4 regions of the Cytobacillus solani genome follow, and region 1 is predicted to be linked to each of the others. Evidence: a T-box and tRNA genes for the amino acid it is inferred to sense, from the RefSeq annotation. Region 1 holds a T-box; the other regions hold tRNA genes.

Evidence for each region. The T-box of region 1 lies ahead of tyrS (tyrosine--tRNA ligase). A T-box ahead of a tRNA ligase gene usually reads a tRNA of that ligase, here a tRNA-Tyr.
Region 2: it has a tRNA-Tyr gene. The T-box ahead of tyrS (tyrosine--tRNA ligase) is inferred to sense a tRNA for this amino acid. The anticodon was not compared.
Region 3: it has a tRNA-Tyr gene. The T-box ahead of tyrS (tyrosine--tRNA ligase) is inferred to sense a tRNA for this amino acid. The anticodon was not compared.
Region 4: it has a tRNA-Tyr gene. The T-box ahead of tyrS (tyrosine--tRNA ligase) is inferred to sense a tRNA for this amino acid. The anticodon was not compared.

What each region holds. Positions count from the first base shown of each region.
Region 1 is NZ_CP041305.1:5,184,015-5,191,364, reverse strand. It holds gene FI644_RS26080 (N-acetylmuramoyl-L-alanine amidase) at 1-262, shown strand, start outside; gene FI644_RS26075 (YunG family protein) at 654-1,055, shown strand; gene FI644_RS26610 (hypothetical protein) at 1,082-1,252, opposite strand; gene FI644_RS26070 (MarR family transcriptional regulator) at 1,910-2,422, shown strand; T-box leader at 2,437-2,655, shown strand; gene tyrS (tyrosine--tRNA ligase) at 2,700-3,950, shown strand; gene FI644_RS26060 (hypothetical protein) at 4,093-4,626, opposite strand; gene FI644_RS26055 (CBO0543 family protein) at 4,793-5,353, shown strand; gene FI644_RS26050 (DUF4177 domain-containing protein) at 5,383-5,571, opposite strand; gene FI644_RS26040 (glycoside hydrolase family 10-like protein) at 5,983-7,350, shown strand, end outside.
Region 2 is NZ_CP041305.1:794,262-801,611, reverse strand. It holds rRNA gene FI644_RS04210 (23S ribosomal RNA) at 1-1,568, shown strand, start outside; rRNA gene rrf (5S ribosomal RNA) at 1,682-1,798, shown strand; tRNA gene FI644_RS04200 (tRNA-Asn) at 1,808-1,882, shown strand; tRNA gene FI644_RS04195 (tRNA-Ser) at 1,886-1,978, shown strand; tRNA gene FI644_RS04190 (tRNA-Glu) at 1,988-2,062, shown strand; tRNA gene FI644_RS04185 (tRNA-Val) at 2,069-2,144, shown strand; tRNA gene FI644_RS04180 (tRNA-Met) at 2,181-2,254, shown strand; tRNA gene FI644_RS04175 (tRNA-Asp) at 2,258-2,334, shown strand; tRNA gene FI644_RS04170 (tRNA-Phe) at 2,347-2,422, shown strand; tRNA gene FI644_RS04165 (tRNA-Thr) at 2,433-2,505, shown strand; tRNA gene FI644_RS04160 (tRNA-Tyr) at 2,522-2,605, shown strand; tRNA gene FI644_RS04155 (tRNA-Trp) at 2,615-2,688, shown strand; tRNA gene FI644_RS04150 (tRNA-His) at 2,698-2,773, shown strand; tRNA gene FI644_RS04145 (tRNA-His) at 2,804-2,879, shown strand; tRNA gene FI644_RS04140 (tRNA-Gln) at 2,930-3,004, shown strand; tRNA gene FI644_RS04135 (tRNA-Gly) at 3,009-3,083, shown strand; tRNA gene FI644_RS04130 (tRNA-Cys) at 3,095-3,168, shown strand; tRNA gene FI644_RS04125 (tRNA-Leu) at 3,203-3,288, shown strand; tRNA gene FI644_RS04120 (tRNA-Leu) at 3,312-3,393, shown strand; gene FI644_RS04115 (response regulator transcription factor) at 3,659-4,348, shown strand; gene FI644_RS04110 (HAMP domain-containing sensor histidine kinase) at 4,345-5,610, shown strand; gene FI644_RS04105 (ABC transporter ATP-binding protein) at 5,725-6,486, shown strand; gene FI644_RS04100 (ABC transporter permease) at 6,497-7,350, shown strand, end outside.
Region 3 is NZ_CP041305.1:1,487,972-1,495,321, reverse strand. It holds rRNA gene FI644_RS07555 (23S ribosomal RNA) at 1-2,377, shown strand, start outside; rRNA gene rrf (5S ribosomal RNA) at 2,442-2,558, shown strand; tRNA gene FI644_RS07545 (tRNA-Glu) at 2,602-2,676, shown strand; tRNA gene FI644_RS07540 (tRNA-Gly) at 2,694-2,768, shown strand; tRNA gene FI644_RS07535 (tRNA-Arg) at 2,815-2,891, shown strand; tRNA gene FI644_RS07530 (tRNA-Pro) at 2,901-2,974, shown strand; tRNA gene FI644_RS07525 (tRNA-Ala) at 2,990-3,065, shown strand; tRNA gene FI644_RS07520 (tRNA-Met) at 3,086-3,159, shown strand; tRNA gene FI644_RS07515 (tRNA-Ser) at 3,172-3,264, shown strand; tRNA gene FI644_RS07510 (tRNA-Asp) at 3,286-3,359, shown strand; tRNA gene FI644_RS07505 (tRNA-Phe) at 3,529-3,604, shown strand; tRNA gene FI644_RS07500 (tRNA-Thr) at 3,764-3,836, shown strand; tRNA gene FI644_RS07495 (tRNA-Tyr) at 3,852-3,935, shown strand; tRNA gene FI644_RS07490 (tRNA-Trp) at 3,941-4,014, shown strand; tRNA gene FI644_RS07485 (tRNA-His) at 4,025-4,100, shown strand; tRNA gene FI644_RS07480 (tRNA-Ile) at 4,107-4,180, shown strand; gene FI644_RS07475 (undecaprenyl-diphosphatase) at 4,440-5,039, shown strand; gene FI644_RS07470 (MarR family winged helix-turn-helix transcriptional regulator) at 5,227-5,715, shown strand; gene FI644_RS07465 (ABC transporter ATP-binding protein) at 5,712-7,350, shown strand, end outside.
Region 4 is NZ_CP041305.1:1,557,500-1,564,849, forward strand. It holds gene FI644_RS07890 (aminoglycoside phosphotransferase family protein) at 1-651, shown strand, start outside; gene FI644_RS07895 (alpha/beta fold hydrolase) at 675-1,418, opposite strand; partial or broken gene FI644_RS26810 (GNAT family N-acetyltransferase) at 2,061-2,327, shown strand; tRNA gene FI644_RS07910 (tRNA-Arg) at 2,526-2,599, opposite strand; tRNA gene FI644_RS07915 (tRNA-Ser) at 2,612-2,702, opposite strand; tRNA gene FI644_RS07920 (tRNA-Asn) at 2,714-2,788, opposite strand; tRNA gene FI644_RS07925 (tRNA-Ile) at 2,804-2,880, opposite strand; tRNA gene FI644_RS07930 (tRNA-Gly) at 2,897-2,970, opposite strand; tRNA gene FI644_RS07935 (tRNA-Cys) at 2,981-3,054, opposite strand; tRNA gene FI644_RS07940 (tRNA-Gln) at 3,066-3,140, opposite strand; tRNA gene FI644_RS07945 (tRNA-His) at 3,213-3,288, opposite strand; tRNA gene FI644_RS07950 (tRNA-Tyr) at 3,306-3,389, opposite strand; tRNA gene FI644_RS07955 (tRNA-Phe) at 3,424-3,499, opposite strand; tRNA gene FI644_RS07960 (tRNA-Asp) at 3,546-3,622, opposite strand; tRNA gene FI644_RS07965 (tRNA-Met) at 3,626-3,699, opposite strand; tRNA gene FI644_RS07970 (tRNA-Ser) at 3,864-3,956, opposite strand; tRNA gene FI644_RS07975 (tRNA-Ala) at 4,009-4,084, opposite strand; tRNA gene FI644_RS07980 (tRNA-Pro) at 4,097-4,173, opposite strand; tRNA gene FI644_RS07985 (tRNA-Arg) at 4,180-4,256, opposite strand; tRNA gene FI644_RS07990 (tRNA-Leu) at 4,269-4,357, opposite strand; tRNA gene FI644_RS07995 (tRNA-Gly) at 4,365-4,439, opposite strand; tRNA gene FI644_RS08000 (tRNA-Leu) at 4,451-4,532, opposite strand; tRNA gene FI644_RS08005 (tRNA-Lys) at 4,543-4,618, opposite strand; tRNA gene FI644_RS08010 (tRNA-Thr) at 4,787-4,859, opposite strand; tRNA gene FI644_RS08015 (tRNA-Val) at 4,872-4,947, opposite strand; tRNA gene FI644_RS08020 (tRNA-Glu) at 4,952-5,026, opposite strand; rRNA gene rrf (5S ribosomal RNA) at 5,070-5,186, opposite strand; rRNA gene FI644_RS08030 (23S ribosomal RNA) at 5,251-7,350, opposite strand, start outside.

The DNA of each region.
Region 1 (7,350 bases):
AATGGAGCTGAAGCAAGAACAAATTGGCCGTATTAGAATTTTAAAACGAATAAACTTATGGAAACGCGACGCGAATGATCAGCTTGTTTTTGTTAGGATTCTACAGCCTGGTGAGGTTTACAGAGTTTATGGATATGATGATCTTTATTTTGGGCAATACGATGTCGGGGATAATCATTGGATTACTAAAATTGACGGCTATATCAAATATGAAACTCCGTCAAAGGCTTTGTTAAAGAAGGCAAATGAGTATTACAAATAAAATAGTCCCTCTCAATTATGAGAGGGACTATGAGGTATTATTGCAATGAAATTTAAGGTGGGATTTTTCTTTAGTCGTTTCCTTTTTTGATTTGATAAATAATATACTTCGTTTGAATCAACATGAATATGGTAAACAAAGGAATGGAAATCCATAAGATCTGTCTATGCCAATCTAAGTTTCGTTTCATTACTATACTAGAAGCAAGGATGTTAATTAATAAATGTTTTAGCATGCGATGACTCCCTTAATGAAAGTATGTACGTATATCTTACATAAAATGAGAAGGATTCATTCATCGTTTATTGAAGAAATTTTGTTATTTCGTATTTATTATAAAACATATATTGATTTGTATAATATAATCAGGGAAAGAGAGAGGGGATAAATTATGTCTTCCAAAAAAGATGAGTTAGAAAACTTGATGAGATTCTTATTCCAATCTTGGTCCATTCAATCAAGTTCCAAGTGGTCTGAGGATAATCCAGCAAAAGGACAATGCGGGGTAACAGCATTAGTCGTAAACGATATTTTCGGCGGAGAAATATTGAAAACCATGTTGCCAGATGGATGGCACTTCTACAATAGGGTCGATGGGAAGTGTTATGATTTTACCAAATCCCAATTTAGTGAGGAAATTAATTACAAAGATATTAAATCTAATAGGGAAGAAGCTTTTTTGGATACCAATCAAAAACAATACAAGTATTTAAAACGTAGAGTAGAAAAATTAATCCCAATCAGGCAGGAAGTCTCTGTCCGACTAAGTGAAACTAGAGCAATGAATGAATAAAAAAGAAAAAAATCCAGATGCAATAATTAGGTGGATAATGGTCTGTTTTCGTTTTTTTTCTGAAAAAATTCGATTGCTTGATATGTGTTAGCTATAACTATTGCTGCATAACAAACTGTTAATGCCCGGTCAAATTGACCGGTAAGCAGAAAAATAAATATTAAAACTAATAGAATAAAACCAAATACCTTTTTCAAAATGATCTCTCCTCATACTTACATATTCCTAGTAATTGCTTTTGTACAGGTGAGAATTTTTATAAAATGAAATTTTCAAAATAAATAGAGGGTTTCCCCTCTATTCGCTATCGTAAGGTTGTAGTACATAAGCTTCCTTGTCACAACAGGAGGGACAAATTGGCTCGTTGTTTATATATGTCATTTTCTCAAAACTAGCTAGTTCTCCACATTCTTTACAAACGATGAATTCACTCAAAATAATCACCCTTTCAATGATTTAATATTAAGTGTATTTGGACAAGAGCGTTTTTATGAAAGAAGCTTTTTTAATTATAATTGAAAAAAGTGATAACTAGGTAAAAATTAAACGACAAAATCCTCCTCGTTCTTCAACTATGACAATCAAAAGATTATATCCATAAAAAAGAAGGAAAAAGTTGAATACTGTTAAAATTATTCATAACACTAACTTAGTTATTTGGAGCGAGTACTAATACGAAATAATCAAATAAAAACATAACTTTTTACAGTAAATGCTTATTATATGGCTAAAGTATATCTGGCAGAGAAACTATTGAATTTATAAATTTAATAAAATGTTATTGCATTCATAAAATTCTTTTGGTATTATCGTTTCATAGCTAATGATTTTGAAAATTAACGAGGTGAGTGATTATACATTCATTTAATGAAAATGGAGAATTGCTTCCCGAAGAGGTAGATACAATCAATCTCTTAACTAAAATCCCAATTGAATCGTTAAACTTAGATGCAATTGCTGTGGTAACAAATATTTATCGAATTGCACAAGGATTAAGAACAAAGATGGAACGTGAAGTGTTATCCGCATATGGGTTATCGTGGACCTCATTTTCCATTCTTTATGATTTGTGGATATGGAATTCATTAGAAACAAAAAAATTGGCTTTATCAGCTGGTATCACAAAAGCAACAGTAAGCAATATAACTAATACACTAGAGCGAAAAGAATTATGTTTTCGAAAAGTTGATAACAGGGACCGAAGAATTACCTTTGTAACCATAACGGAAAAAGGGAAACGGGTAATGGAAGAATTATATCCTCAATTTCATGAAAATGAAGTTGATATTGTCTTGAGTTTGAGTGTGAGTGAACAAAAAGGCATTTCAAAATTACTTCGAAGAGTTATTAGAGAGAACAATTTTTGATATAAATGAATATGCGAAAAGCAATGAGAGGAAATCTAGTAGCAGTTATCTCCCTGTAATCAGAGAGTCAATGGCTGGTGTGAATTGACACAAAGATAACGCGAATTACATTCCTTGAGCTTTCTTTGCGAAAAAAGCAGCAAAGAACGGAAAAACCGTTAAACGTTGAGTGGAAGGATCATATCCTTCAATAAGGGTGGTACCGCGTGTAAAAGTTAAGCCACGTCCCTTTTTAGGGGATGTGGTTTTTTTATATTATTTTTTAGGAGGAATGAAGATGAGTCATTTAATGGAACGATTGACTGAGAAACAACGAACAGAAGTAAAGCGACAGATGGCAATTTACAGCCAAGGTGTGCAAGAAATTATTCCAACGGAAGAATTAGAAATTAAAATAGCCAAATCAATAATTGAGAATCGTCCTTTAAAAGTAAAACTTGGATTAGACCCATCTGCTCCAGATGTACATCTTGGTCATACGGTCGTTTTAAATAAACTTAGGCAGTTTCAAGAAAATGGGCATACCATCCAACTAATTATTGGTGACTTTACTGGGAAGATTGGCGATCCAACAGGTAAATCAATAGCTAGAAAGCAACTTACAGATGAAGACGTTAAGCATAATGCAAAAACGTACTTTGAACAATTTGGAAAGATCATGGATATGTCGAAAGTAGAGCTGCATTTCAACTCCCAGTGGTTGTCTAAATTGAATTTTGAGGAAGTCATTCAATTAGCAGGGAAAATAACAGTTGCTAGATTACTGGAAAGAGATGACTTTGAAGAACGGATAGCTTTTGGGAAACCAATTTCTCTACATGAATTCTTCTATCCTTTAATGCAGGGATATGATTCAGTCATATTAGAATGTGATATTGAACTTGGTGGAACAGACCAGCATTTCAACATTTTGATGGGAAGACATTTTCAAGAAAAGTTTGGAAAAGATAAGCAGGTTGCATTATTAATGCCGTTAATAGAGGGGCTTGATGGTGTAGAAAAGATGTCTAAATCAAAGAAAAACTACATTGGTATTGATGAAAGTCCACAAGAAATGTACGGAAAAGCGATGTCTATACCTGATGAGTTAATGGATAAGTATTTTGAGCTGGTCACAGATCTAACGCCTGTACAAATTCAGAAAATCAAAGAAGAAATTAAATCAGGAATACTGCACCCAAGAGATGCAAAAATGCTACTCGGAAAGACGATTGTAAGAATGTATCACGGGTTAGATGCAGCAGAACAAGCAGAACAGCATTTTATTCAAGTCTTCCAACAAGGTAGTATTCCCGACGAGATTCCAGTGATTGAATGGAGAGGAAATGAAGAAATTTCTGTAATCGACTTACTTGTGAATGTAAAGTTGTTCCAATCCAAAAGTGAAGCCCGTAGAATGATTGAAAATAGAGGTATAAAGATTAATGGTGAAAAGGTACGGGATGTTCAACAGCAAATTTCCATTACTGATGGATTAATTATACAGGTTGGTAAGCGGAAATTTGTGAAAATGATAATCCAATCATAGTGTAATTAAAAGTTATACTTTATAGAAATTCATACAAAAAAATCATATGAAATAGCAGGTTACTAATAGAGAAACTATCTAATTCAAATGGTAAAACAGCATCTTAATACAAGATGCTGTAGTAAGCTGCATTGTTAAAAAACTAGGCTTCTATTTCAACATATTCTTGTAAGTTTTTAGCAATGCAGTTATTAATTTTTTTAATAGTAAGAGGGGATGTATGTTCAAATAAGCTATACAGAGATTTGATGGATGCAAGAAGTACTTTGTTTTGATCTAAATCTTCACGTTTAATGGAAAAGGTTTCTAATGTTTCGGGATAGTGATGTCGTTTAAGTTCTAATTCTATTTTCTCAAGAAGTGAATGCATGGATTCGTCTTTAAAATACTTTATACCAGCTTTGATGGCTGACCAACTTTTAGGTTGAGCCATTAAATAAGCACTCCACCAAAAAAATTCGATATGTGACTTACTTACATGTTTGTAAAAAACATAAAACATAAATAATGCTCTTTGACCTTCTGATAGTTCCTCATAAAATTGTTCTTTAATCCGATTGAAATCGGTTTGTTCCGCAACTTTCTTTTTATAAAGCTTAATAAGTGGTTCAAAGCATTTTTCGCCTAGATTAGCACCCGTAAAATCAATGTCTTGTTTTTTCATCGCTATTTGCAAATATAATCACTCTCCTCCCTATATTATACAACATTTGGAAATGGAAAATGAATAAGTAAGGGATTAAAGAATGGTTTGTTCATTTAACACTCAAGAACAAGAATAAAAAAACATCAAGTCTAATATTAAGAGGTAAGTATTAAGGAATAAAAAGGGTGTGTGGAGAATGACGTTTCAAGAGGGATTAAAGCAAGTTGAAAAAGCAAATAAAATAATTGTCCATGCAAACGAATTAATTGTTGATGCAACGATTAATGCATTCCTATTCACCTGGAGCTGGTGGGTATCGTTAGCAATGTTAATTGTACCATGGATTCTATGGGCAATATTCCGAAAAAGGGAAAGCTCGGCACGACTACTATTTGTTGGATTTATTATAATGATTTTATCGACAAACTTAGATGGAGTAGGAGTCGACTTTGGCAAATGGACGTATCCTGTTAAAGTAATCCCGTTGCCTACAATAAGCTATTCCTTTAGAAATTCAGTAATACCGGTAACGATTATGTTTTTACTTCAATATAAGTCCCATGTGAATCCATTTATTAAGGCACTTTTGTTTGGAGCTTTCGGTGCTTTTGTAGGTATGCCAATTATGTCTATGCTAGACCTATATAAAAAAGTAGACTGGGCCTATACCTATTCTTTTTTAATTCTAACTTCTTTATATTTAGTTGCTCACTTGTTTAGCAGAAGGAGAAGCTTTGAAATGATTGGCGGCAAATAAAATATTGGCAGGCTCGCGGCCCGCCTTGCTTATCCAAGTTTCCTTTCGAATATTAATTCCATAGTGATTGCTTGGCCGCCTGCGGCAAAAGGGGGAGTTAGAATTTGGTGGAGCCTCCATCCTTTGCGAGCGTGCTCATGAATAATCTCATGGTAATCTTCTTTAGGATAATTACTAAAAGAACCTACAGCAACATCGACAAACTTGTATTCATACATAAACATCACTCCTTAGTTTTTCTTGTTTCCAATACTACGGTAGATTGGGCTAAATAGTTTCATGAAATATTGTTAAACCATCTTAGAATTTGTTTGGCTTTTCTACCTTCATAGAAGATACTTCACCACATTTTTTGCAAAATGTAAGTATTAAGTTAGAGCCTAGAGAAAAAGTCTTGTTGATTGGTCTGACTTTTGCGTAACCATCTAAACGGCCTTTAGTAAATTTTGTACTACCACAGGCTTTGCAAGTTTGAACCTGATTAGTCATAGTAACACCCCGAATTTTTAGTCCTACTTAATTATATAATACTCTGAAAAATAATTTCATTCATATAATAATTGACTATCCTTCCAATAATTGTGAAAATGAGAGGGTCATAGAGTACTACTATATGAGGAGGACGAAGAATGAAGGTAGCAAAAAAAGCGGCAATCATTTCGCTTATTCTTGTCTTAATGGGGACGTCATTTATACAATTTCCTAAACATGGACAAGCAGAAACTATAACTACATACAAAAAAAGAGAGCTGCGAGCTGTTTGGATCGCTTCAGTAACGAATATTGATTGGCCTTCGAAAAAAGGATTATCAATAGAAAAACAAAAACAAGAGTTTACGAAGCTATTAGATGAAGCAGAGAAAATGGGAATGAATGCTGTTATTGTCCAAGTGAAACCAACAGCTGATGCGTTTTACCCTAGCAAGTATGGTCCGTGGTCTGAATATTTAACGGGTACTCAAGGAAAAAATCCAGGCTATGATCCACTTGCCTTTATGATTGATGAGGCTCATAAACGTAATCTTGAGTTTCATGCTTGGTTCAACCCATACAGAATTTCTATGAATCACACGAATATTAAACGTTTATCGGCAGATCACCCTGCTAGAAAACATCAAAATTGGGTTGAATCATATGGAGGCAAGCTCTACTATAACCCTGGACTACCTGAGGTAAAGAAATTTATCATTGATGGAATTTTAGAGGTTGTAAAGAACTATGATATTGATGGTGTTCATATGGACGACTACTTTTATCCTTATAAAGTAAAAGGAAAAGATTTTCCTGATACGGCAGAATTTAAAAAATATGGTAAAGGGAAGTTTAAAACAATAGCGGATTGGCGTAGAGATAATGTAAACCAGCTAGTCCGGGATTTGAATAAGGCAATTAAAAAGGAAAAGCCTTATGTGAAATTCGGGATTAGCCCATTCGGAGTATGGAGAAACATTGCCAAAGATTCGACAGGTTCAAAAACAACAGCAGGTCTAAGCAATTATGATGATTTATATGCCGATACAAGAGAGTGGATACGCAAAGGTTATATAGATTATATTACTCCGCAAATCTATTGGAATATTGGCTTTAAGCCAGCGGCTTACGATATTCTACTAGACTGGTGGGTTAAAGAGACGAGCGGTAAACCCATTCACCTTTATATTGGACAAGCAGCTTATAAGATCAAAAATGATTCTAGTCCAGCATGGAAAAATGCTGAGGAGTATCCTAAACAAATTTACTTAAATCGTCAATATGATACATTCATGGGCAGCATGCATTTCAGTTTGAAGGATTTAAATCGAAATCCACTTGGGATAAAAGATCGCTTAACAAATGATCTTTATAAGCAGCCAGCGTTAATTCCAACAATGCCTTGGCTCGATAATATTTCACCGCAGCAGCCAATTCTTCAAAGTGCTGCACGTACAATGAACGGCATTGAGCTTACGATTGAGGATCATCCTTTAAATCAAGATTCAACATACTATGCCATTTAT
Region 2 (7,350 bases), 820 kb from region 1:
AGGCTCGTCCGCTCAGGGTTAGTCGGGACCTAAGCCGAGGCTGAAAAGCGTAGGCGATGGACAACAGGTTGATATTCCTGTACCACCAAACTCCGTTTGAGCAATGGGGGGACGCAGGAGGATAGGGTAAGCGCACTGCTGGATATGTGCGTCTAAGCAGTTAGGCTGCAAGCGAGGAAAATCCCGTTTGCGTGAAGGCTGAGCTGTGACAGCGAGGGAAATATAGTACCGAAGTTCCTGATTCCACACTGCCAAGAAAAGCCTCTAGTGAGGATAAGGTGCCCGTACCGCAAACCGACACAGGTAGGCGAGGAGAGAATCCTAAGGTGAGCGAGAGAACTCTCGTTAAGGAACTCGGCAAAATGACCCCGTAACTTCGGGAGAAGGGGTGCTTTTTAGGGTGAATAGCCCTGAAAAGCCGCAGTGAATAGGCCCAGGCGACTGTTTAGCAAAAACACAGGTCTCTGCGAAGCCGCAAGGCGAAGTATAGGGGCTGACGCCTGCCCGGTGCTGGAAGGTTAAGAGGAGGGGTTAGCTTACGCGAAGCTCTGAATTGAAGCCCCAGTAAACGGCGGCCGTAACTATAACGGTCCTAAGGTAGCGAAATTCCTTGTCGGGTAAGTTCCGACCCGCACGAAAGGCGTAACGATCTGGGCACTGTCTCAACGAGAGACTCGGTGAAATTATAGTACCTGTGAAGATGCAGGTTACCCGCGACAGGACGGAAAGACCCCGTGGAGCTTTACTGTAGCCTGATATTGAATTTCGGTACAGCTTGTACAGGATAGGTAGGAGCCTTGGAAGCCGGAGCGCCAGCTTCGGTGGAGGCATCGGTGGGATACTACCCTGGCTGTATTGAAATTCTAACCCATGCCCCTGATCGGGGCAGGAGACAGTGTCAGGTGGGCAGTTTGACTGGGGCGGTCGCCTCCTAAAAAGTAACGGAGGCGCCCAAAGGTTCCCTCAGAATGGTTGGAAATCATTCGAAGAGTGTAAAGGCATAAGGGAGCTTGACTGCGAGACCTACAAGTCGAGCAGGGACGAAAGTCGGGCTTAGTGATCCGGTGGTTCCGCATGGAAGGGCCATCGCTCAACGGATAAAAGCTACCCCGGGGATAACAGGCTTATCTCCCCCAAGAGTCCACATCGACGGGGAGGTTTGGCACCTCGATGTCGGCTCATCGCATCCTGGGGCTGTAGTCGGTCCCAAGGGTTGGGCTGTTCGCCCATTAAAGCGGTACGCGAGCTGGGTTCAGAACGTCGTGAGACAGTTCGGTCCCTATCCGTCGTGGGCGCAGGAAATTTGAGAGGAGCTGTCCTTAGTACGAGAGGACCGGGATGGACGCACCGCTGGTGTACCAGTTGTTCTGCCAAGAGCATCGCTGGGTAGCTATGTGCGGAAGGGATAAGTGCTGAAAGCATCTAAGCATGAAGCCCCCCTCGAGATGAGATTTCCCATAGCGTCAAGCTAGTAAGACCCCTGAAAGATGATCAGGTTGATAGGTTTGAGGTGGAAGCGTGGTGACACGTGGAGCTGACAAATACTAATCGGTCGAGGACTTAACCATAAATGATTACTCTACTTCTTCTTTAACATTATCTAGTTTTGAGAGAATAAATTTCAATTTTTCTCTTGAAAAAATTAAAAAAGACGTTATAATAAAACTTGTCTTCAAAAAAGTTTGGTGGCGATAGCGAGAAGGTCACACCCGTTCCCATCCCGAACACGGCAGTTAAGCTTCTCAGCGCCAATGGTAGTTAGGGGCTGTCCCCTTGTGAGAGTAGGACGCCGCCAAGCTGGTATTATTCCGCAGTAGCTCAGTGGTAGAGCTATCGGCTGTTAACCGATCGGTCGTAGGTTCGAGTCCTACCTGCGGAGCCATAAGGAGAGCTGTCCGAGTGGCCGAAGGAGCACGATTGGAAATCGTGTAGGCGGTTTATAGCTGTCTCAAGGGTTCAAATCCCTTGCTCTCCGCCATTTACATATGGCCCCTTGGTCAAGCGGTTAAGACACCGCCCTTTCACGGCGGTAACACGGGTTCGAATCCCGTAGGGGTCACCATTATTAGGAGGATTAGCTCAGCTGGGAGAGCATCTGCCTTACAAGCAGAGGGTCGGCGGTTCGATCCCGTCATCCTCCACCATATTTACTTGATAGGTACATATGGAAATAAGATTATCGCGGGGTGGAGCAGTCCGGTAGCTCGTCGGGCTCATAACCCGAAGGTCGCAGGTTCAAATCCTGTCCCCGCAATCTGGTCCGGTAGTTCAGTTGGTTAGAATGCCTGCCTGTCACGCAGGAGGTCGCGGGTTCGAGTCCCGTCCGGACCGCCATTTTTATATAGTGGCTCAGTAGCTCAGTCGGTAGAGCAAAGGACTGAAAATCCTTGTGTCGGCGGTTCGATTCCGTCCTGAGCCACCATTTATATTGTGCCGGCCTAGCTCAATTGGTAGAGCAACTGACTTGTAATCAGTAGGTTGGGGGTTCAAGTCCTCTGGCCGGCATGTCTCACACTTTTTCGGAGGGGTAGCGAAGTGGCTAAACGCGGCGGACTGTAAATCCGCTCCTTAGGGTTCGGCGGTTCGAATCCGTCCCCCTCCACCATTTATTTATAGGGGTATAGTTTAAAGGTAGAACTAAGGTCTCCAAAACCTTCAGTGTGGGTTCGATTCCTACTACCCCTGCCATTATTTATGGCGGTTGTGGCGAAGTGGTTAACGCATCGGATTGTGGTTCCGACATTCGTGGGTTCGATTCCCATCAGCCGCCCCATAATTTTATGAATGAATAAATTTGATTATGGCGATTGTGGCGAAGTGGTTAACGCATCGGATTGTGGTTCCGACACTCGTGGGTTCGATTCCCATCAGTCGCCCCATATTACGATTCACATAATCTACATTTGTTACATATAATATGAATAACTATTGGGCTATAGCCAAGCGGTAAGGCATCGCACTTTGACTGCGACATGCGTTGGTTCGAATCCAGCTAGCCCAGCCATTTTGCGGAAGTAGTTCAGTGGTAGAACACCACCTTGCCAAGGTGGGGGTCGCGGGTTCGAATCCCGTCTTCCGCTCCAATTTATTTTATGGCGGCATAGCCAAGTGGTAAGGCATGGGTCTGCAAAACCCTGATCACCGGTTCAAATCCGGTTGCCGCCTCCATAATTTACTAATCATTAGCTTATGAAATAGATACGCCGGGGTGGCGGAACTGGCAGACGCACAGGACTTAAAATCCTGCGGTAGGTGACTACCGTACCGGTTCGATTCCGGTCCTCGGCACTTTCCAAGAAATAATTTAATATGCCGGTGTGGCGGAATTGGCAGACGCGCACGACTCAAAATCGTGTTCCTTCTGGAGTGTCGGTTCGACCCCGACCACCGGTATCAACATTTAGTAACAATCAGTAATTTTAACGTGAATAATATCGTCATATCAACCGTTTCTCACAATGTGGGGAACGGTTTTTTGTGTTTATTTACTAGTGAATTTTGCTAAATCCACTGTTATTAATAGTCGTATTATGAGCAAAAATCAGCGTCTTTTTTTAATATTAAGACCCATAAATTTGCACTTGCTTATAAAAAGTAATGATATACTGAAAATGTCCGGAAAATAAATGTAGGATAGTATTTTTCTAGGAGATTTGCTATGAAATTAGATTGTTTGATTGTTGATGATGAGATTGCTTTAGCTGAAACAACTTGTGAATATTTTAATATGTTTGAGGTTAAAACAGCGTTTGTGACAAGTGCTGAGGAGTGCGAACGTTTTTTGGAGGAAAATGAGCCATCATTGATTCTCCTTGATATAAATCTTGGAAGTTCTTCTGGATTTGATTTATGTAAAGAATTACGTAAATCAACGCAGATTCCTATTCTATTTATCAGTGCACGTTCTAGTGATGACGATGTGCTGATTGCTCTAAATATAGGTGGAGACGATTACATTCAAAAGCCATATACATTAAGTATTTTACTGGCTAAAGTGAAAGCTGTATTAAAAAGATATAGTGGCAGCATGAACAATTCGCAAGAAGTTTTAGCGTTTGGACAAATCCAAATGGATACGAAGCTTCATCGTGTCCGAGTAAATGGTGAGGATATTCAATTAAAAGCGATGGAATATAAACTTTTGTCTTATTTGGTGAATAATAAAAATCGAATTATTACAAAAGAAGAATTGTTTCAACATGTATGGGGAGATTCCTTTGTAGGTGATGGGACCCTTAATGTACATATTCGGCATTTACGAGAGAAAATTGAAGAGGATCCTAGGAATCCGCAATTTATTAAAACAGTTTGGGGAACAGGGTATGTTTTAGAGGATATCAGTCAATGAGAATAAAATTGGCCATTGTCATGATACTGGCAGTTTTTGGTGCAGGAATTAGCATCTCCGTAGTAATAATAAAGAATAAAAATATTTCAGAAGTGGATCTTGTAGCCATTAATGAAGTGGTTAAGATTGTTGAAAATAACTGGGGACATATTAACGAGGAAGCTTTTAACACCAGCAGCATAATACAACCATTCTCTATCGTAGATCATTTGGGAAATGTGATTTATCAAACACCAGGTAATCATTTTATCAATTTATACGAAGCAATAAAAAATAGAGATACAGTTATAGACGTGGAGCAAAACGATAAGATTGTAGGGAAAATTATTATCCGTAATGAAGAACAAGAATTATTGCAGCAAATGAAAAATGAACTGATCGTATCTATCAGCTTGATATTTAGTCTATTAATGATGATTGGTATTTTATATCTTCTCTATATACATAGAAAGTTATTGAAACCATTTCAACAGCTGCAAAATTTTGCTGCGAATGTAGCTCGAGGCAATCTAGATCTGCCTTTAAATATAACACGGAACAATTACTTTGGTGCCTTCACGGAAAGTTTTGATTTAATGCGTGAGGAACTTCATGCTGCACGCCAAAGAGAGTATGAATCCAACCGCAGCAAGAAAGAGCTTGTAGCGACATTAAGTCATGATATTAAGACTCCTGTTGCTTCGATAAAAGCGGTTAGTGAATTGATGCTTATGCAAGTAAAAGATGAAAAGGTTATTAAGCAAGTGAATACCATTTATTCGAAAGCAGAGCAAATTAATTTACTTGTTACGGATATGTTTCACGCCACTCTAGAAGAACTGCAGCAGTTAAAATTAACAATAACCGAAGAATCGAGTGAAGTACTTGCTGGGATCATTGAAAATGCCAATTATGACAATCAAATCATCTATGAACCAATCCCGCCATGTCTAATTTTAATGGATGTCGTCCGTATGCAGCAGGTCATAGACAATATTATAGGTAATTCATATAAGTATGCAGGAACAAGGGTTACAATTAAGTCTCAAATAAATCAGGGGTATCTCGAACTGCACATTCTAGACTTTGGACCAGGAATCAGTAAAGAAGAACTGCCACTCTTATTTAATAAATATTATCGTGGGAAAAATGTAGAAGGCAAGAATGGTTCAGGCCTTGGTCTTTATATATCAAAGTACTTCATGGAAAACATGCAAGGACAAATTAGCTGTCACAACCGAAATGATGGTTTTACAGTCGTCTTGAAAATCAAGCTTGTTTAAAATTTTAGAATTAGTTAAGAATTGGTTAAAGATTTACTATGAATTTATTTTGTATGCTAAGACTGTAATCTACTTTACAGTCTTTTTTTTATAAAGGGAGAGTGCCAATCAATCGTGAAAAAGACCATTATTAAAACGGAGAAGCTGTGTAAAACCTTTTCTACCAGTGGAATACAGCAGCATGTATTAAAAAATCTAGATATCCATTTAGTTGAAGAGGATTTTACGATCATAATGGGGAGTTCAGGGTCTGGGAAATCCACTTTACTTTACGCAATTAGCGGGATGGATAAACCAACATTAGGTGATATCGATTTTGCCGGAAAAAATTTATCAACATTAAACAATGATCAACTGGCAGTCTTTAGAAGAAATCACTGCGGCTTTGTCTTTCAGCAAATATATTTACTAGACAATATGAGCGTACTTGACAATGTACTAGCAAGCGGTCTTTTAGTAAATAAAAATAAGCGTGAGCTTGTAAAGAAATCCAAAGAACTGCTAAAACAGGTAGGAATCGATGAAAGCTCATGGTCTAAATTTCCTGCTCAGCTTTCTGGTGGTGAGGCCCAGCGAGTCGGGATTGTTAGAGCATTAATTAACAGCCCGAAAATACTATTCGCAGATGAACCAACTGGTGCATTAAACTCAGCATCTAGTGAGCGCGTTTTAGATGTATTTACGAATGTAAATCGTAATGGGCAAAGCGTTGTCATGGTAACCCATGATATTCAAACAGCCTTGCGCGGAAATCGAATTCTATATTTACGAGATGGTGTTATTTGCGGTGACTTGCAGTTAGGTGCATACAGTGAGAAAGAGAATGATGAGCGTCAAGAAAAGCTAAAACATTTCCTTGCAGAAATGGGGTGGTAAGTTGAATATTATGTATCTGGCTATGGCTAATATTAGAAAAAGTAAATCTGCTGCGGCTTCCTTATTTATTTTTATTGTGGTTGCTGCGCTGCTTCTAAATATAGGTCTAATGGTTATTACGCAAATAAATGCGTTTTTTGATAGGAAAGTTGAACAATTAAACGATCCTCATGTAACGATTATGATGAATCAAGCAAGCTATCATTCGAATTTTAGGGAATTTACAGCAAACCAGCCTGGGGTAACAGAAACAGAAGAAGAGAAGAGTATTAATATAGACATGGCTAAATTTATTTTTGGCGATGGTGAATTGTCTAGTAGTGTGATTATTTTTAATGCAGATGCTAAACGAAGAATGGGACCGTTAAAGCTTGTTGAAAAACGAAAACCATCGAGTACGAATGAAATTTTTGTCCCATACAGTTTTAAGACAAGTGGGGGATATGAATTAGGTGATAACTTTACCATCACCTATCAAGACAAGAAATATGAATATCGAATTGGCGGATTCTTTGAAACAACGATGATGGGTACGAACAACATTGGCGTTATGAAATTTATGTTACCCGAACCTTCCTATCTAAAATTGGTAGACGAATTAGACCATCAATCTGAAGGTATGGTCTTATCTGTTATGACGGAAGACCAAACTCAATCATCGAAGTTAAAAAATGATCTTATAAAAGAATTTCAGCAATCAACAGAAGAAACCAATTCTTATATTGAGGGATTAGATGTTGAATTGGTGAAGAGTGTAAATACATTAACAATTAACATCGTAGCGACAATATTAGTAGCCTTTGCAGCCATTATCGTGCTTGTTTCCCTAATTGTTATTAAATTCCGAGTTTCAAATAGCATTGA
Region 3 (7,350 bases), 1.5 Mb from region 1:
GAAACCGTGTGCCTACAAGTAGTCAGAGCCCGTTTATGGGTGATGGCGTGCCTTTTGTAGAATGAACCGGCGAGTTACGATTACATGCGAGGTTAAGTTGAATAGACGGAGCCGCAGCGAAAGCGAGTCTGAATAGGGCGAATGAGTATGTGGTCGTAGACCCGAAACCAGGTGATCTACCCATGTCCAGGTTGAAGTTCAGGTAACACTGAATGGAGGACCGAACCCACGCACGTTGAAAAGTGCGGGGATGAGGTGTGGGTAGCGGAGAAATTCCAATCGAACTTGGAGATAGCTGGTTCTCTCCGAAATAGCTTTAGGGCTAGCCTCATGTAGAAAGAGTCTTGGAGGTAGAGCACTGTTTGGACTAGGGGCCCCCATCGGGTTACCGAATTCAGACAAACTCCGAATGCCAAAGACTTATCCATGGGAGTCAGACTGCGAGTGATAAGATCCGTAGTCAAGAGGGAAACAGCCCAGACCACCAGCTAAGGTCCCAAAGTATACGTTAAGTGGAAAAGGATGTGGAGTTGCTTAGACAACCAGGATGTTGGCTTAGAAGCAGCCACCATTTAAAGAGTGCGTAATAGCTCACTGGTCGAGTGACTCTGCGCCGAAAATGTACCGGGGCTAAACGTATCACCGAAGCTGTGGATGGACATCTACGATGTCCGTGGTAGGAGAGCGTTCTAAGGGCGTTGAAGCTAGACCGCAAGGACTGGTGGAGCGCTTAGAAGTGAGAATGCCGGTATGAGTAGCGAAAGATGGGTGAGAATCCCATCCACCGAATGCCTAAGGTTTCCTGAGGAAGGCTCGTCCGCTCAGGGTTAGTCGGGACCTAAGCCGAGGCTGAAAAGCGTAGGCGATGGACAACAGGTTGATATTCCTGTACCACCAAACTCCGTTTGAGCAATGGGGGGACGCAGGAGGATAGGGTAAGCGCACTGCTGGATATGTGCGTCTAAGCAGTTAGGCTGCAAGCGAGGAAAATCCCGTTTGCGTGAAGGCTGAGCTGTGACAGCGAGGGAAATATAGTACCGAAGTTCCTGATTCCACACTGCCAAGAAAAGCCTCTAGTGAGGATAAGGTGCCCGTACCGCAAACCGACACAGGTAGGCGAGGAGAGAATCCTAAGGTGAGCGAGAGAACTCTCGTTAAGGAACTCGGCAAAATGACCCCGTAACTTCGGGAGAAGGGGTGCTTTTTAGGGTGAATAGCCCTGAAAAGCCGCAGTGAATAGGCCCAGGCGACTGTTTAGCAAAAACACAGGTCTCTGCGAAGCCGCAAGGCGAAGTATAGGGGCTGACGCCTGCCCGGTGCTGGAAGGTTAAGAGGAGGGGTTAGCTCACGCGAAGCTCTGAATTGAAGCCCCAGTAAACGGCGGCCGTAACTATAACGGTCCTAAGGTAGCGAAATTCCTTGTCGGGTAAGTTCCGACCCGCACGAAAGGCGTAACGATCTGGGCACTGTCTCAACGAGAGACTCGGTGAAATTATAGTACCTGTGAAGATGCAGGTTACCCGCGACAGGACGGAAAGACCCCGTGGAGCTTTACTGTAGCCTGATATTGAATTTCGGTACAGCTTGTACAGGATAGGTAGGAGCCTTGGAAGCCGGAGCGCCAGCTTCGGTGGAGGCATCGGTGGGATACTACCCTGGCTGTATTGAAATTCTAACCCATGCCCCTGATCGGGGCAGGAGACAGTGTCAGGTGGGCAGTTTGACTGGGGCGGTCGCCTCCTAAAAAGTAACGGAGGCGCCCAAAGGTTCCCTCAGAATGGTTGGAAATCATTCGAAGAGTGTAAAGGCATAAGGGAGCTTGACTGCGAGACCTACAAGTCGAGCAGGGACGAAAGTCGGGCTTAGTGATCCGGTGGTTCCGCATGGAAGGGCCATCGCTCAACGGATAAAAGCTACCCCGGGGATAACAGGCTTATCTCCCCCAAGAGTCCACATCGACGGGGAGGTTTGGCACCTCGATGTCGGCTCATCGCATCCTGGGGCTGTAGTCGGTCCCAAGGGTTGGGCTGTTCGCCCATTAAAGCGGTACGCGAGCTGGGTTCAGAACGTCGTGAGACAGTTCGGTCCCTATCCGTCGTGGGCGCAGGAAATTTGAGAGGAGCTGTCCTTAGTACGAGAGGACCGGGATGGACGCACCGCTGGTGTACCAGTTGTTCTGCCAAGAGCATCGCTGGGTAGCTATGTGCGGAAGGGATAAGTGCTGAAAGCATCTAAGCATGAAGCCCCCCTCGAGATGAGATTTCCCATAGCGTCAAGCTAGTAAGACCCCTGAAAGATGATCAGGTTGATAGGTTTGAGGTGGAAGCGTGGTGACACGTGGAGCTGACAAATACTAATCGGTCGAGGACTTAACCAAAATGAAATACATGATGTCTGTCTGTTATCTAGTTTTGAAGGAATAATCCTTTAACTAACAATAGTCTGGTGGCGATAGCGAGAAGGTCACACCCGTTCCCATCCCGAACACGGCAGTTAAGCTTCTCAGCGCCAATGGTAGTTAGGGGCTGTCCCCTTGTGAGAGTAGGACGCCGCCAGGCTAGGCCCTAATGTTGGGCTATTTTTTTCGTCTAATTTAATATGGGCCCCTTGGTCAAGCGGTTAAGACACCGCCCTTTCACGGCGGTAACACGGGTTCGAATCCCGTAGGGGTCACCATTATTTGTCTTTTATGTGCGGAAGTAGTTCAGTGGTAGAACACCACCTTGCCAAGGTGGGGGTCGCGGGTTCGAATCCCGTCTTCCGCTCCAATTTCCCATTGAGTTTAGATCACTTCTCAGTACTATTTGAATAAATGCGCCCGTAGCTCAATTGGATAGAGCGTCTGACTACGGATCAGAAGGTTATGGGTTCGACTCTTTTCGGGCGCGCCATATTCTTAACGGGAAGTAGCTCAGCTTGGTAGAGCACTTGGTTTGGGACCAAGGGGTCGCAGGTTCGAATCCTGTCTTCCCGATTTTTTATTATTTATGGGGCCTTAGCTCAGCTGGGAGAGCGCCTGCCTTGCACGCAGGAGGTCAGCGGTTCGATCCCGCTAGGCTCCACCATAGATTTAAAATAATATTTTGGCGGCGTAGCTCAGCTGGCTAGAGCGTACGGTTCATACCCGTGAGGTCGGGGGTTCGATCCCCTCTGCCGCTACTTATTTAATATGGAGGAATACCCAAGTCCGGCTGAAGGGATCGGTCTTGAAAACCGACAGGCGGGTCAAACCGCGCAGGGGTTCGAATCCCCTTTCCTCCTCCACTTCATTTGGTATAATAATTTGGTCCGGTAGTTCAGTTGGTTAGAATGCCTGCCTGTCACGCAGGAGGTCGCGGGTTCGAGTCCCGTCCGGACCGCTATTTTTTTATTTGTATTTGGCTCAGTAGCTCAGTTGGTAGAGAATTGAAAGTTTACCTGCGAAGCAATGCTTCCATGAATAGAAAACTTTCAATTTGCAACAAAGACCAAAGGGCTTTGCCGCACAGTTTTTAATGCAATCAATGTTTAGGAAATAAAACAATATATGGCTTAGTAGCTCAGTCGGTAGAGCAAAGGACTGAAAATCCTTGTGTCGGCGGTTCGATTCCGTCCTGAGCCACCATTTATATGATGATGGCCTAGCTCAATTGGTAGAGCACGATCGAATATGCTTCTTGAAATACTTTAGCGTACTGATCGAGCTGCTGCTTGTAAAAGCTTTCTGAGATCAGGACGACGCTATAAATATATTGGAGTTAAATAATATACTAATATTTACTATGCCGGCCTAGCTCAATTGGTAGAGCAACTGACTTGTAATCAGTAGGTTGGGGGTTCAAGTCCTCTGGCCGGCATGTTTTAAAGCTTATGGAGGGGTAGCGAAGTGGCTAAACGCGGCGGACTGTAAATCCGCTCCTTCGGGTTCGGCAGTTCGAATCTGCCCCCCTCCACCATTTATAGGGGTATAGTTTAAAGGTAGAACTAAGGTCTCCAAAACCTTCAGTGTGGGTTCGATTCCTACTACCCCTGCCATTTTATTTTGGCGGTTGTGGCGAAGTGGTTAACGCATCGGATTGTGGTTCCGACATTCGTGGGTTCGATTCCCATCAGCCGCCCCATAATGCGGGCCTATAGCTCAGCTGGTTAGAGCGCACGCCTGATAAGCGTGAGGTCGATGGTTCGAGTCCATTTAGGCCCATCATTTATGAATAGATAGCTAGCCTAATTCTTATAGGAAATGGCGATTTTAAAAAATGGATAACTAACCATGTCATTGAGATATAGTTAGTTATCTATTTTTTAATTGTTTTGTTAATTCTATGCAATAGTTATTAACCTATTGGTTTAAACTCTTACCTTACAAAAATGTAAGCAAATGTAAGGTAAACAAATTTTCCATTTACAGCGCATGGGACATAATTGTAGTATAAGAAAGAAATTAGGGGGGAAAGCAGCTAATGTCATTTACAGAAACGAACATTAATATATTTAGAATGATTAACGACTTAGGGAAAGAATACACATTCTTAAACCCTCCGTTTATTTTCATTGCTGAATATACAGTATATCTTTTAGCACTGGCAACGATCGTTTATTGGTTTACTCGTGAGTATAAGAATAGAATGATGGTAATAAGTGCAGGAATTACTTTTATTTTCGCTGAAATCATAGGAAAACTAGCAGGAACATTCCATTCAAACTATCAGCCTTTTGCTGAACTGGCCAATGTGAATAAATTAATAGAAAAGACAGTGGGGAACTCATTTCCAAGTGACCATACCATACTTTTCTTTTCATTTTGTATGACCTTTTGGCTTTTTAAAAAAGGGTACGGCTTTTTATGGATGATAGCCGCTATCTTAGTAGGAATATCAAGAATGTGGGTAGGCGTGCATTATCCTGCTGATGTCGCTGCAGGAGCATTAATAAGTATTGTTTCAGCAGTTGTTGTTTACTATGTTGTCCCTAGGATAAGCTTCATTCAAAAATTATTGAAGTTATATGAAAAAGGAGAAGGATATATATTGCCTTCAAAATCTAAATCTAAGGATTTCTAAAAATCAGTCTAATAAAAGACCAGCTAATAAACAGTTAGCTGGTCTTTTTATGTTTTTGGACACCGAAAGTTTATCTTTGGAATTTGCTATCGCTTGACTGCAAAAATAAAAAGGTGTAAATTTAAATACTCCTATATTGAACTGTCCATTATTGAACTATCAAGTAGTGATGAAAGGGGTATGTTTAATGGAACATGAAAATCAAAAGTTAGTACGCTCAACACAATTATTGCGTTCATTTTGGAGTGTGCAGAAAAATATTGTGCGCTTCGTTCAAAAAATTGCCGTTGAGAATGGGCTATCTGTCCCGCAATATACGATATTGATGACACTAACTCTACATAAAGAAATGAAACTGACACAAAAAAAAGTTGGAGAACAAACTTTTCTTCCTAAAAGCACGCTGAGCCATGCTGTGGATGGTCTTGCTCAGGAAGGGTTTTTAAACCGTCAGCAAGTGGAAGGGAACCGACGTGAGATGGAGTTAAAGATTACGGACAAAGGGAAGGCATTTTTAAAAAGGATGCACCTTCAAGATGGAGGAATTCATCAGCTATTTCAATCTGCTATGGAGCAGTTAACAGACAAACAGTATGAAGAACTGCTTGAATCACATTTGCTTCTATCAGCCTATTTAGAATCCCAAGTGACAGATCAAGGAGGGAAAATGAATTGATAAAATTACTGAAGCATTTATCCGTTTATAAGTGGATTATTTTAGCAGTTTTAGGACTTGTCTTTGTACAATCAATGGCTGAACTTTTTCTGCCTACACTGATGGCAGATATCGTGGATAAAGGAGTTGTTTTAGGGGATACCCCTTATATTTGGAAGATTGGCGGTTTAATGCTTGTTGTTTCAGCAGTAGGTGCTATCGCTTCTGTTATTGCCAGCTATTATTCTTCTAATGCTGCAATAGGACTTGGTCGTGATATTCGGCGAAAGGTTTTTAATCATGTGGAGAAATTTTCACTGCAGGAATTTGATGAGGTTGGAACGGCATCACTCATTACACGAACAACAAATGATATTACGCAAATCCAGCAAGTAGTCATCATGATGCTTCGTATGGTTGTAAGCGCACCGATTATGTTAGTCGGGGGAATCATTATGGCTGTTTCAAAGGATGCAGAATTATCCATTATCATTGTTATCACAATGCCTGTGTTGATTGGTTCAATTCTTTTTATTTTTAAAAAAGGGATGCCACTTTTTCAAACTGTTCAAAAACGACTGGATCGTTTAAATCTTGTTTTACGTGAAAATTTAACAGGGATTCGAGTGATACGGGCGTTTAATCGTGAACCACAGGAGAAAGTACGTCTTAAGAAAGCAAATAAAGAACTGACAGATGTCTCAATTAAAGTGAATAAAGTAATGGCGTTTATGATGCCTGTGATGATGCTTGTTATGAACTTGACTGTTGTTGCGATTATCTGGTTTGGTGGAATTCGTATTGATAATGGGGCCATGCAAATAGGGGACTTAATGGCGTTTATCCAATATGTTATGCAAATTATGTTCGCGCTTGTTATGGCTTCTATGATGTTTGTTATGATTCCGCGTGCAGCAGTATCAGCAAAAAGGATCAATGAAGTGCTTGATATGAAACCGGCATTTCTTGATGAAGGAAAACTGAAAGCAGATCGTGAGCAAGGGACACTCGAGTTTGAACATGTGACTTTTAGTTATCCTGGTGCTGAAGAACCTGCATTGACAGATATTAGTTTTACAGCCAAGCGGGGTGAAGTAACAGCTATTATTGGGGGGACAGGCTCAGGAAAATCAACGCTCGTCCATTTGATTCCTCGTTTTTATGAAGTAACTAGCGGTTCTATTCGTGTGAATGGGGTTGATATTAGAGAAGCCCCACAAAGCGAGGTACGATCAAAAATTGGCTTTGTGCCGCAAAAGGCAATGCTATTTACTGGCACAATTGCTGAGAACATTCGCTTTGGAAATTCAAATGCTTCACAAGATGAGATTGAACAAGCCACTCGAATTGCACAAGCAGAAGAATTTATACAGCAAATGAAAGATGGATATGAGTCAGAAATTGAACAAGGCGGATCCAACCTATCGGGAGGACAGAAGCAAAGATTGTCGATTGCTAGAGCTCTTGTTCGAAAACCAGATCTTTATATATTTGATGATAGTTTTTCTGCACTTGATTTCAAGACAGATGCAAAGCTTCGTCAAGCACTAAAAGATGAAACAAAGGATGCAACTATGCTGCTTGTTGCGCAGAGGATCAGTACAGTCGTTGATGCTGACCGTATCATCGTTTTAGAAAATGGACGAATTGCAGGGA
Region 4 (7,350 bases), 1.6 Mb from region 1:
AACGGTCGTGGAATGGTGGGGATCATTGATGTGGATCTCAAAAAAGGAATTCTCATTCTTGAACGACTAACTCCAGGAAAAATGTTAGCATCCATAGAAGATGATGAAGCAGCGACACGTATTGCTTCAAGAGTCATGAAAGCATTGTGGGTTCCAGCATCGGATACTCTGCAAATTCCTACTAGTGAAGATAGGGAAAAAGCTTTATTAAACATATTGATAGAAAACCCTGAAGGAATTGGTCCCATTACAAAAGAGACGCTTCAGGAAGCAGCTAAAACATTTACAGCATTGAATAGATCAATAGAAAAGCCATACTTGCTTCATGGCGATCTTCATCATTACAATATATTGAATGCTGGCAGCGATTCATGGGCAGCCATTGACCCTAAAGGATTAATTGGTGATAGAGAATATGATGTCATTCAATTTTTATTGAATCGGCTGCCTGCAGAAAATTTGTCAGCTTTGATTGACAAGCGTATAGCCCTTTTAGCAGAGGAATTAGATCTCGATACTCATAGAATTTATTCATGGGGATTTGCCCATTCCGTTTTAGCCACATGTTGGTCTATTGAAGACCATGGGAATTATGATGAAGCTTTTTTTCATTCGATACAATACTTTTGGGACCATCGCCGACCTATTTAAGGGATCGGGTAAGATGGTCCTTTTTAATGACTCCGATTAATAAGCTTTCCTTCCTTTGGAATCCTCCCTTCAGCAATCCAGTCTTTAATGATTTGATTGAAAAAGGCCGGATTTGCGAGAGACAGTCCATGTCCTATATTTGGGATAATCATGCCTATACAATTTGGATTCCTCTGCACAATATCGATTGCTGACTTCTTCATTACGGCTTTCTCTTTTTCACCTACAGTAACCAATATCTGCGCCCTTGCTTCATGGAAATGATCGGGTATCTCAAATGACATATTTTCCTCTAGTATTCGAATCAAAGTATCAGATTTCATTTGACAGGTTTCTTTATAATAGATTTCAAAATTATCCTTCCCAATATAAAGTGTTCTTGCCTGAATTCTTGAAAATGACTGATTTTTGATAAGGGGAAATGTAAGTTTAATAGAGGGGCTGATCCACTTTTTCACCCAAAGCATAGGCCTTACTAGCGCACTATTGATCATTGCATAATCGATTAATTCTGGTTTCATGCTTAACATTTGAATGGTTACCTGAGCGCCTAATGAAAATCCAATTACAATCACTTGCTTTCCATCTGCTTTTTCTTGAACTAATTCAATTAGTTTTTCAGCAGAGTTTTTTATCGAAAAGTACGTTCCATCATCGCTCTTCCCTTGCTCAGGCAAATCTGGGACAATGCAATGATAATGCATGAAGAATTGAACCTGCTTATCCCACATCCAGCCGGTCACTCCTCCGCCATGCAAAAAAAGCATTAATGCGGCTTTTTTATCTCCGTATTCTTTATAATGCAATCGTTAGATCCTCCTTTAAGTACAGAATAAGTACGTTTGTACAATTCCAGGGTTTGGTACTTGTTTTTCTATTGCCTTTCCAGCCCATTTTTTTAGTTTTTCATCGTATACTCCTGCTTTTTTTAATAAAGGGGTTACTTACTATTTCTACTATATTTCAAATCATCCTTCTTTTTATGGCCTAGATATGTGAAAAGGGACATGGTGACTTTTCACCTTGTCCCTTTTCAACCCCTAATTTTCTGATGTGTATTTGATTTTAATCTTTTTATCCTGTTCAGGGGCTCGGATCGAATCAAAGCGCAAGTATAGTTTTTTAGGGTCTGCAAAGTAATGGCTTTCCAAATAGATAATTCGCTCATTCTCACTTATCCATGTATCCCGAACTGTATTCCTATTCCAGAATTCTCCTTTTTTATCCTCCAGCCTAAGCCGGAAAAGTCCTGACGAGGCGATTGAAGCCTGGAATAATATTAAAAGACTTTCTGGGAGTAATAAATATATTTCCTTATAAAAAGTAGTTGTGTGAAAAAAAAGAAACACGGAGGGATGTATATGGATAAGATTGTTTATACGATTCAGCCCCCTGATAATTTTTAGGGATTGTTGAAAATATATGAATCATTAGGTTGGAATTCTCTAAAATTAACTTTCAATGATTTAGAGAAAATGTGTAAACAAAGCTGGTTTGCAGTGTACGCTTTTGATGAAAAACAGTTAGTTAGGATAGGATAAGTTATTTCTGATGGTGTTATTACTGCCATTATATGTGGAGTTTGTGTAATGCCTGGTTATCAGTCCATGAGAATTATAAAACAGATTGTGACGGGGCCACATTGTAGTTTGGGTTATATAATTCTTCTTCTATTGCAGCATCGATCTCAAATCAATGAATAATTTCAGTGAATGTTGCTGTAAGAGTGAATCGGCCGCACATTGATTGCTAACACCTCAATGATCTATTTTGAAATATTGTACCAAATTAACAGGCAGCAAAAAAGGATAGCTAACCATACTAATGCACTATGGTCAGCTATCCTTTTACTTATTATTTGAATTACTTTTTTACGCGCCTTAGAGGATTCGAACCTCTGACCGTACGCTTAGAAGGCGTATGCTCTATCCAGCTGAGCTAAAGGCGCATGATATATGTATGGCGGAGAAGGAGGGATTTGAACCCTCGCGCCGGTTACCCGACCTACACCCTTAGCAGGGGCGCCTCTTCAGCCTCTTGAGTACTTCCCCAATTATAAAAATGGCTCCGCAGGTAGGACTCGAACCTACGACCGATCGGTTAACAGCCGATAGCTCTACCACTGAGCTACTGCGGAATAATAAATCATTTATGGTGGGCCTAAATGGACTCGAACCATCGACCTCACGCTTATCAGGCGTGCGCTCTAACCAGCTGAGCTATAGGCCCATTATATTATAAATAATGGAGCGGGTGAAGGGAATCGAACCCTCGACAACAGCTTGGAAGGCTGTGGTTTTACCACTAAACTACACCCGCATATTAAAATTGGAGGCAGCAACCGGATTTGAACCGGTGATAAAGGTTTTGCAGACCTCTGCCTTACCACTTGGCTATGCCGCCTTAAAAAATAATGGCTGGGCTAGCTGGATTCGAACCAACGCATGTCGCAGTCAAAGTGCGATGCCTTACCGCTTGGCTATAGCCCATTGAAATATCATCATCAATTACATCATTGAAAAATCTACATGATCTAACCAATTCTATATAAATTACTCAAATGGGGCGGCTGATGGGAATCGAACCCACGAATGTCGGAACCACAATCCGATGCGTTAACCACTTCGCCACAACCGCCATATTTAGAATGAAAATGGTGGAGGGGGGCAGATTCGAACTGCCGAACCCGAAGGAGCGGATTTACAGTCCGCCGCGTTTAGCCACTTCGCTACCCCTCCATATTGAATGAAGGTTAAAAAAGGATAAAAAAAATGGTGGCTCAGGACGGAATCGAACCGCCGACACAAGGATTTTCAGTCCTTTGCTCTACCGACTGAGCTACTGAGCCACACAATAAACTATATATTAACAGTAGGTCCCTACTGGAAAAAATATGGCGGTCCGGACGGGACTCGAACCCGCGACCTCCTGCGTGACAGGCAGGCATTCTAACCAACTGAACTACCGGACCATATTGCGGGGACAGGATTTGAACCTGCGACCTTCGGGTTATGAGCCCGACGAGCTACCGAACTGCTCCACCCCGCGATAGTAATACTATAAATTTTTAATTATGCTATTATCTTACAGTTAAAATAACCGCCCCGATTTCGGGAAGATTATTCAAGCAGCAGCTCAATCGGTGCGCTGAAGTAATTCCTTCGAAGCGTTTTCGATCGTGCTCCACCCCGCGATAGTAATATTAAATTAAATGGAGGAGGAAAGGGGATTCGAACCCCTGCGCGGTTTGACCCGCCTGTCGGTTTTCAAGACCGATCCCTTCAGCCGGACTTGGGTATTCCTCCGAAAAAATAAACAAAGCAGCTAAAATAGAACTGCCTATTTGAAGTAAGTTTATGGTGGAGCCTAGCGGGATCGAACCGCTGACCTCCTGCGTGCAAGGCAGGCGCTCTCCCAGCTGAGCTAAGGCCCCATAAAATATGAATGGTCGGGAAGACAGGATTCGAACCTGCGACCCCTTGGTCCCAAACCAAGTGCTCTACCAAGCTGAGCTACTTCCCGTTTTTATGGCGCGCCCGAAAGGAGTCGAACCCATAACCTTCTGATCCGTAGTCAGACGCTCTATCCAATTGAGCTACGGGCGCTATTTTTTAAAGTGGTGCCGAGGACCGGAATCGAACCGGTACGGTAGTCACCTACCGCAGGATTTTAAGTCCTGTGCGTCTGCCAGTTCCGCCACCCCGGCAAATAATTGGAGCGGAAGACGGGATTCGAACCCGCGACCCCCACCTTGGCAAGGTGGTGTTCTACCACTGAACTACTTCCGCAAATAAAATGATGCGGGTGAAGGGAGTCGAACCCCCACGCCTTGCGGCGCTAGATCCTAAGTCTAGTGCGTCTGCCAGTTCCGCCACACCCGCATTATTTAAATGGTGAGCCATGAAGGACTCGAACCTTCGACCCTCTGATTAAAAGTCAGATGCTCTACCGACTGAGCTAATGGCTCCAAAACGAAATTTTATTTCCTAATCTTTGATATCAGTCCTAATTGTGTTCCAAATCCCTGCGTGATTTGTCACAGATTGCTACAACTTGCTATTCAAGGATGAATGCTTCGACCTGCAAGTCTCCGCAATCCTCTACCGACTGAGCTAATGGATCTTTTTAGGAAACATGCCGGCCAGAGGACTTGAACCCCCAACCTACTGATTACAAGTCAGTTGCTCTACCAATTGAGCTAGGCCGGCATAATAAAATTATGGTGGAGGATGACGGGATCGAACCGCCGACCCTCTGCTTGTAAGGCAGATGCTCTCCCAGCTGAGCTAATCCTCCAAAATGGTGACCCCTACGGGATTCGAACCCGTGTTACCGCCGTGAAAGGGCGGTGTCTTAACCGCTTGACCAAGGGGCCCATATTAAATTAGACGAAAAAAATAGCCCAACATTAGGGCCTAGCCTGGCGGCGTCCTACTCTCACAAGGGGACAGCCCCTAACTACCATTGGCGCTGAGAAGCTTAACTGCCGTGTTCGGGATGGGAACGGGTGTGACCTTCTCGCTATCGCCACCAGACTATTTTTAGTTAAAGGATTATTCCTTCAAAACTAGATAACAGACAGACATCATGTAATTCATTTTGGTTAAGTCCTCGACCGATTAGTATTTGTCAGCTCCACGTGTCACCACGCTTCCACCTCAAACCTATCAACCTGATCATCTTTCAGGGGTCTTACTAGCTTGACGCTATGGGAAATCTCATCTCGAGGGGGGCTTCATGCTTAGATGCTTTCAGCACTTATCCCTTCCGCACATAGCTACCCAGCGATGCTCTTGGCAGAACAACTGGTACACCAGCGGTGCGTCCATCCCGGTCCTCTCGTACTAAGGACAGCTCCTCTCAAATTTCCTGCGCCCACGACGGATAGGGACCGAACTGTCTCACGACGTTCTGAACCCAGCTCGCGTACCGCTTTAATGGGCGAACAGCCCAACCCTTGGGACCGACTACAGCCCCAGGATGCGATGAGCCGACATCGAGGTGCCAAACCTCCCCGTCGATGTGGACTCTTGGGGGAGATAAGCCTGTTATCCCCGGGGTAGCTTTTATCCGTTGAGCGATGGCCCTTCCATGCGGAACCACCGGATCACTAAGCCCGACTTTCGTCCCTGCTCGACTTGTAGGTCTCGCAGTCAAGCTCCCTTATGCCTTTACACTCTTCGAATGATTTCCAACCATTCTGAGGGAACCTTTGGGCGCCTCCGTTACTTTTTAGGAGGCGACCGCCCCAGTCAAACTGCCCACCTGACACTGTCTCCTGCCCCGATCAGGGGCATGGGTTAGAATTTCAATACAGCCAGGGTAGTATCCCACCGATGCCTCCACCGAAGCTGGCGCTCCGGCTTCCAAGGCTCCTACCTATCCTGTACAAGCTGTACCGAAATTCAATATCAGGCTACAGTAAAGCTCCACGGGGTCTTTCCGTCCTGTCGCGGGTAACCTGCATCTTCACAGGTACTATAATTTCACCGAGTCTCTCGTTGAGACAGTGCCCAGATCGTTACGCCTTTCGTGCGGGTCGGAACTTACCCGACAAGGAATTTCGCTACCTTAGGACCGTTATAGTTACGGCCGCCGTTTACTGGGGCTTCAATTCAGAGCTTCGCGTGAGCTAACCCCTCCTCTTAACCTTCCAGCACCGGGCAGGCGTCAGCCCCTATACTTCGCCTTGCGGCTTCGCAGAGACCTGTGTTTTTGCTAAACAGTCGCCTGGGCCTATTCACTGCGGCTTTTCAGGGCTATTCACCCTAAAAAGCACCCCTTCTCCCGAAGTTACGGGGTCATTTTGCCGAGTTCCTTAACGAGAGTTCTCTCGCTCACCTTAGGATTCTCTCCTCGCCTACCTGTGTCGGTTTGCGGTACGGGCACCTTATCCTCACTAGAGGCTTTTCTTGGCAGTGTGGAATCAGGAACTTCGGTACTATATTTCCCTCGCTGTCACAGCTCAGCCTTCACGCAAACGGGATTTTCCTCGCTTGCAGCCTAACTGCTTAGACGCACATATCCAGCAGTGCGCTTACCCTATCCTCCTGCGTCCCCCCATTGCTCAAACGGAGTTTGGTGGTACAGGAATATCAACCTGTTGTCCATCGCCTACGCTTTTCAGCCTCGGCTTAGGTCCCGACTAACCCTGAGCGGACGAGCCTTCCTCAGGAAACCTTAGGCATTCGGTGGATGGGATTCTCACCCATCTTTCGCTACTCATACCGGCATTCTCACTTCTAAGCGCTCCACCAGTCCTTGCGGTCTAGCTTCAACGCCCTTAGAACGCTCTCCTACCACGGACATCGTAGATGTCCATCCACAGCTTCGGTGATACGTTTAGCCCCGGTACATTTTCGGCGCAGAGTCACTCGACCAGTGAGCTATTACGCACTCTTTAAATGGTGGCTGCTTCTAAGCCAACATCCTGGTTGTCTAAGCAACTCCACATCCTTTTCCACTTAACGTATACTTTGGGACCTTAGCTGGTGGTCTGGGCTGTTTCCCTCTTGACTACGGATCTTATCACTCGCAGTCTGACTCCCATGGATAAGTCTTTGGCATTCGGAGTTTGTCTGAATTCGGTAACCCGATGGGGGCCCCTAGTCCAAACAGTGCTCTACCTCCAAGACTCTTTCTACATGAGGCTAGCCCTAAAGCTATTTCGGAGAGAACCAGCTATCTCCAAGTTCGATT